2 regions of the Skermanella mucosa genome follow, and region 2 is predicted to be linked to the other one. Evidence: riboswitches for the same ligand, from Rfam matches in the RefSeq annotation. Region 2 holds a riboswitch; the other holds the start of a gene.
The links. Region 2 has a riboswitch for S-adenosylmethionine ahead of JL100_RS04155 (methionine ABC transporter ATP-binding protein). Riboswitches for the same ligand answer to the same signal wherever they lie in the genome.
Positions count from the first base shown of each region.

Region 1: another riboswitch for S-adenosylmethionine. It lies ahead of metZ (O-succinylhomoserine sulfhydrylase); the one in region 2 lies ahead of JL100_RS04155 (methionine ABC transporter ATP-binding protein).

Region 1 covers NZ_CP086106.1:6,373,933-6,377,317, forward strand. Annotated here, with positions in the region: gene JL100_RS29630 (ABC transporter substrate-binding protein) at 1-5, opposite strand, end outside; gene metZ (O-succinylhomoserine sulfhydrylase) at 122-1,360, opposite strand; SAM riboswitch at 1,427-1,505, opposite strand; gene ftsH (ATP-dependent zinc metalloprotease FtsH) at 1,672-3,385, shown strand, end outside.
Region 2 covers NZ_CP086106.1:907,542-910,926, forward strand. Annotated here, with positions in the region: gene JL100_RS04145 (MetQ/NlpA family ABC transporter substrate-binding protein) at 1-60, opposite strand, end outside; gene JL100_RS04150 (methionine ABC transporter permease) at 137-805, opposite strand; gene JL100_RS04155 (methionine ABC transporter ATP-binding protein) at 774-1,835, opposite strand; SAM riboswitch at 1,879-1,956, opposite strand; tRNA gene JL100_RS04160 (tRNA-Gln) at 2,157-2,231, shown strand; gene JL100_RS04165 (hypothetical protein) at 2,621-2,857, shown strand; gene JL100_RS04170 (DUF2335 domain-containing protein) at 2,860-3,385, shown strand, end outside.

The DNA.
Region 1 (3,385 bases), 940 kb from region 2:
GACATGACGGGAACTCCCTGGACGAAAGCCGAAACTACAAGCCCGGCTATATAGAGGGAGGCCGCCACCTGCGCAAGCCGAAGTGTGAAATCCTGAATTTCACACTTTCGCACAGTGTAAATCACACCCGGGCCAGGGCCTGGTCCAGGTCCTCGATCAGATCGGCCGCGTCCTCCAGCCCGACCGACAGGCGGATGCTCGCCGGGCTGATGCCGACGGCGGCCTTGTCCTCGTCGGTCAGCTTCTGGTGGGTGCTGGTCGCGGGGTGGGTGATCAGGCTCTTGCTGTCGCCCAGGTTGTTGGAGATCTTGACGATCCGCAGGCCGTTCATCAGCCTGAACGCCTCGGCCTTGCCGCCGGCCACGTCGAAGGCGATCAGCGTGCTGCCGCCGCCCATCTGGCGCCGGGCCAGCTCGTACTGGGGATGGCTCTCCAGGCCGGGATAAAGCGTCCTGGCGATCTTGCCGTGCCCCTCCAGGAACCCGGCGACCCGCAGGGCCGCGTCGCTCTGGGCGGCGACCCGCAGGTCCATGGTCTCCAGGCCCTTCAGCAGCAGCCAGGCGTTGAACGGGCTCAGCGCCGGTCCGGTGTGGCGCAGGAACGGTCCCAGAAGCTCGGCGAACTTGTTGTCGCACAGGATGGCGCCGCCCAGGCAGCGGCCCTGGCCGTCGATATGCTTGGTCGCGGAATAGACCACGATGTCGGCGCCGAACTCCAGCGGGCGCTGGAGCACGGGGGTCGCGAACACGTTGTCGACCACCACGCGGGCGCCGGCGGCATGGGCCAGCCCGCAGACCAGCTCCAGGTCCACGATGTCGAGCATCGGGTTGGACGGGGTCTCCAGGAACACCACGTTGGCCGGGCGGCCCAGGGCCTCCCGCCATTCCTCCGCCTTCGTCCCGTCCACAAGGGTCGTCTCGATTCCGTACTGGGGCGCCAGGTTCTTGACGATGTGCAGGCAGGATCCGAATAGGGCGCGCGGCGCCACGATGCGGTCGCCCGCCTTCAGCTGGCACATCAGGGCCGCGAACACCGCCGCCATGCCGCTGCCGGTGGCGAAACAGCGCTCCGCCCCCTCGTACGCCGCCAGCCGGTCCTCGAACATGGCGACGGTCGGGTTGCGGAAGCGCGAATAGACGTAGCGCAGCCCGTCGGTCGCGAAGGCGGCCTCCGCCTCCTCCGCCGAGCCGTAGACATAGCCCGACGTCATGAAGATCGCTTCGCAGGTCTCGTCGAAGCCGGTCCGCAGGGTCCCGGCATGAACCATGCGGGTGCGCGGCCGCAGCTTCGCGGGAGTGGCCGCGGGATTGCCGTTCCCGGGGGAAACGTCGTTCTTGGGGGAAGTGTCGTTCTTGGTCATGGTGTCGTCGCTCCGCCCGCCGTTGCGGGTACGCAAAAAAGCCCCGACCGACAAGGGATCGAGGCGCGGACGCGACTCCAAACCTTTTTAGCAGCTTATTTTACGTGGCCTGCAAGCCGGTCGCCAAATCACCACGTTTCGCGGGTTCTAGCCGGAGCGGGGGAGGGCGTCAAGATCCATGTCGAAAGCGGCGCGGCCCCGTTGCCGCGCCGCTGCGCATACATACCGCCGCGCATACATCTTATTAACTATGTTTCTGTACTCAATGCCCCGGCTTCGTCTCAATCATGCTCAGACTCTCCGGGTCGCTGATGAAAACCTTCCTTAAACGGCACGCGCGGGTGATTTCGATCGTGGCGGCCCTGGCGGTGACCGGGGCGCTTACCGGCGGCGCCGGGCTGGCCTATGTCTACGCCTCCGGCTCCGGCGGTGCGGCGGCACTGCTCAGCCGGATCGACCGGGAGGAGGTCGGGCAGAGCGAGTTCGCCGATCGTCTCGCCGCCGGACAAATCGCTTCCCTGGCCGTCGCCGGCAACCGGATCGAATTCACCGACCGCGACGGCCTGCACGGCGTCACCACCGTCCTGTGGACCGATGCCCTGAGGCAGGCGGTCGCGGCCCCCGGCATCCCGATGACCGTCGAGCCGACCGAGGGCGGCGCCCTGCTGACCACCAACCGGTGGCTCGACGTGCTGCTCAAGCTGAACATGGTGGGCTTCCTGGGCTTCGCCCTGGTGTTCATGGTCGGCATGATGCGCTCGCCGGTCAAGAAGGCGGGCACCGCCACCTCCAACATCCGGTTCTCCGACGTCGCCGGCGTGGACGAGGCGCGCGCCGAGCTGACCGAACTGGTGGATTTCCTGAAGGACCCGGATCGTTTCAAGGGCATCGGCGCCGGCATCCCCAAGGGCGTGCTCCTGGTCGGTCCTCCCGGTACCGGAAAGACCCTGCTGGCGCGCGCCGTCGCGGGCGAGGCCGGGGTGCCGTTCTTCGCCGTCACCGGGTCCGACTTCGTGGAGATGTATGTCGGCGTCGGGGCCGCCCGCATCCGCCGGCTGTTCCGCGACGCCCGCAAGCGCGCTCCCTGCATCCTGTTCATCGACGAGATCGACGCCCTGGCCCGGGCGCGCGGCGCCACCTCTCCGACCGGCGGCCAGATCGAGACCGAGAACACGCTGAACCAGCTCCTGGCCGAGATGGACGGCTTCGCCCGCGCCAGCGGCCTGATCGTGATCGCGGCGACCAACCGGGTGGACGTGCTCGACCCGGCGATCGTGCGGCCCGGCCGGTTCGACCGCCATGTCTTCGTCGGCAATCCCGACATCAAGGGGCGCGCCGCCATCCTGGCGGTCCACGCCTCCCGCGTGGCGCTGGACGCCGACGTGGACCTGACGCTGGTCGCCCGCGGCACGCCCGGCATGTCGGGCGCCGACCTCGCCAATGTCGTCAACGAGGCGGCGCTCCGGGCGGCCCGCGCGGGCCGCGCCCTGGTCTCCATGGCCGATTTCGAGCAGGCCCGCGACAAGATCGTCATGGGCGGCGAGAAGGCCACCGTCATGTCCGAGGACGAGCGCCGCCTGACCGCCTTCCACGAGGCCGGGCACGCGCTGGTCGCCTGGCGCTCCAGGCACTCCGACCCGGTCCACAAGGTCACCATCGTGCCGCGCGGCCGGTCGCTGGGCATGATGGTCCGGCTGCCGCTGGAGGACCGCTTCTGCCTGTCCCGGGCGCGGCTGGAGGCGGAGCTGGACGTGACCATGGGCGGCAGGGCGGCCGAGGAGATCGTGTTCGGCAGGGATTTCGTGACGACGGGCGCCGCCGGAGACATCCAGATGGCGACCGACATCGCGACCAAGATGGTCACCACCTGGGGCATGTCCGACCGATTCGGCATGGTCGCCTACGGCCGCGGCGCCGCACCGGCCGCCGCGACCGCGGCGCGCTCCCCCGCCGGCGAGCCGGGCGCCCTGTCTCCCCAGGTCGCCGAGGAGGTGCGCGGCATCATCGACGCGGCATACCGCCGCG
Region 2 (3,385 bases):
GGCGCCGACCAGGGCGGCGCCGAAGCGCCGGGACAGGATCTTGGCGGAGGGGATGTTCATGAGGGTCCCACTTTCTTCAGGCTGTTGTATTTCAGGCTATCGGACTTCACGCTGTCGAAACCGTTGTCCGTCTTGGTCAGCGGGTTCCGATGGCCCGCTTGTTGAGCTTGCGGGCGAGCCGGTCGCCCAGGCTCTGGACGATCTGGACCAGCACGATCAGCACCAGGACGACGGCGGCCATCACCTCCGGCAGGAAGCGCTGGTAGCCGTACCGGATGCCCAGGTCGCCCAGGCCCCCGCCGCCGACCGCGCCGACCATGGCCGAGTAGCCGATCAGGCTGACCACCGCGAGCGTCAGGCCCAGCACGATGCCGGGCAGCGCCTCGGGCAGCAGGAACTTGGCGATGATCTGGAGCGGCGTGGCGCCCATGGCCTCGGCCGCCTCGATCAGGCCGCGGTCCACTTCCCGGATGGCGCCCTCGATCAGGCGCGCGATGAACGGGATCGCCGCCACGGTCAGCGGCACGATCGCCGCCGAGGTCCCGATCGAGGTGCCGGCGACCAGCCGGGTGAAGGGGATGATCGCGACGACCAGGATGATGAACGGGGTGGAGCGGGTGGCGTTGACCACCACGCCGGCGATCCGGTTGAACGCCACGTTCTGGAGCAGTTCGCCCCGCCCGGTGGTCGCCAGCAGCACGCCCAGCGGCAGCCCCAGCAGGGTGCCCAGCAGCGCTGCCAGGCCCACCATGTAGAGCGTTTCGACGGTGGCGTTAACCAGCAGCGCGTAGACTTGCGGGGACATGTCCGAGGACCTCTACCGACAGGTTGTTGACTTGGATGAACGAGATGGCGGACTGCACCGCCTCGGCGCCGCCGACCGCCTCGACCACCAGGATGCCGAACGGGGCGCCCTGGATATGGTCGATCCGCCCGTGCAGGATGTTCACGTCGAGCCCGAAGCGCCGGGTCATCTGGCTGATGATCGGCGTGTTGGCCATGGCGCCCTTGAAGGTGATGCGCAGCACCGGGTTGCCGCCGGGCAGCGGCTCCGCCACCAGCCGGGCGGCCAGGGTCTCCGGCAGCTCGGCCCCGGCCACGGCCGAGACGAAGCTGCGGGTCGTCGGGTGCCGGGGCGCCGTGAACACGTCGAACACGTCGCCGCGCTCTATGATGCGGCCGGCCTCCATGACGGCGACGCGGTGGCAGATCTCCTTGATCACCGCCATCTCGTGGGTGATCAGGACGATGGTCAGGCCGAGCTTCTCGTTGATGTCGGCCAGCAGGCGCAGGATCGACGTGGTGGTCTCCGGGTCCAGCGCCGAGGTCGCCTCGTCGCACAGCAGCACCTTGGGCTCGCTGGACAGGGCGCGGGCGATGCCGACCCGCTGCTTCTGGCCGCCGCTCAGCTCGGCGGGATAGCGGTCCCGCTTGTCGCCGAGGCCGACCAGGTCGAGCAGCGGCTCCACCTTCGCCTTGATCTCCGCCTTGCGCAGCCCGGCCAGTTCCAGCGGCAGCGCCACATTGTCGTACACGGTGCGCGACGACAGCAGGTTGAAATGCTGGAAGATCATGCCGATGCCGCGCCGGGCGGCGCGCAGGCCGGAGCCGTCCAGCGCCGCCATGTCGACACCATCGACCGTGACGCGCCCGGCGGTCGGCCGCTCCAGCATGTTGACCACGCGGATCAGCGTGCTCTTGCCCGCCCCGCTGCGGCCGATGATCCCGAAGATCTCGCCGCGGCCGACGGAAAGGTCGATCCCGTCGAGCGCCCGAACCTCGGGACCGCCGCCCCGCCCGGGAAACACCTTCTCGACACCGTGAAACTCGATCATCCCCATACCCCGCAAAAACAAAAATCCGCCCATAGCAGCTACGCTGGGCGGATCCCCACGCTCTTTAGCTGCATTTATAAAGCGCCCGCAATCTGGTGCTCAAATCGGCGCTGTGAATTGCTATATAATCACATGCTGCGCTGCGTCAAATGGATTTTCCGACGCATCTCCCATGTGGTTTGTGCAGGCGACGGCTCCGGACTCCCTCCGGAATTCCACTGGAATCTCCCCGGGACAAGGGCTTCCCGCACCCGGAGAGGGTGCCAAGCAGCCGCTTGCGGAAGCACGCTTTTGTGGCTATGGTCCGCCCCACCTCAAGGCTGGGGCGTCGCCAAGCGGTAAGGCAGCGGTTTTTGGTACCGCCATACGCAGGTTCGAATCCTGCCGCCCCAACCAGCCAACCCCTTCCAGGGATCAGGCTTTCAGGGGGCTCTCTCCTCCGGAACGTGTCGCAGGGCGTTCAAACGAAGAGCCGCCGATTTCCGCCATCTTCCAGTCTTCGAAAGTATCCCGGGCAACACAGGGTAAGGTTGGTGTCCTTTCTTGTTTGTGCTCGGAGAAGCAGCGCCGACGCTGCGGTGCTGCCTAAGAGATCCATCGGGTACTGGGTTTGCCACAATGGATACAAAGCCACACTTATTCACATTGGATTGACGCTTCCGACGTAAATTCGGTTATGCTGAGGACGTTGGATGGCGTCTGAGAGTTTCGATTAGCATCGAACGATGCAAATCAACGTCAGGTAATGTCGCGCGACGCCGGAAGAGCCTACCAGGGAGAGCACCGTGGCACACGCCAACAAAGCAGCGAAGACCAAGCCGATCTCGTATCGCGCCCAAGCCGCTGCACAGGCTGGCCGGGGCCTGTGGTCGGGTTTCCTGATGGGGCTCGGCGCCATTCCCACCCTGTACAGCGTCGATTTCAGCCCACCGCGTTACAGAAGTGCTGGTGTCGCTGGGGATTGGCAGGCTGTAGGCACCGACATCCGCAATGCGATGCGCGGCCATGAGGAACGTTCCTGAAATTGACCGGCGACAGTCAGTTTGCAGTGGTTGACGGGAAGAAACCGTCTCTCACCCGTCCTCAGGAAGCTGAGGCCGGGCTTTCCATCCCGGGTCCAATCGAGCGGCAGCTTGAGCAGGCTTTGGAGCCGCTGGTCGAGCCGGAACAGCGTGGTCAGTTGCTCACAGCCGTGATGCGCGTTGTGACCGAGTCGTACTCCGGCCCCCTGCCTCATCCCGCGCATTTCGAGGCCTACGAGGATGCTCAGCCGGGTTCGGCCGATCGCATCCTCATGATGGCCGAGAAGCAGCAAAGCCATCGGATATGGTGGGAGAGGTTCGCCTTGATCGCGCAGTTCTCCCTTGCTGGCTTTGGTTTACTATGCGCCCTGCTTGTCAGCCTGTCGCTGATCTATGGCGCCATCAAGCTTGGCATGGCCGGCCACGATTGGTTGGGAGGAGTTCTGGTGGCAACAAGTGCCATTGGGATGGTTACCTCCTTCATCAAGGGCAGAAGCCTGTTCAATCATATCGCTCAGCCTGGAACTG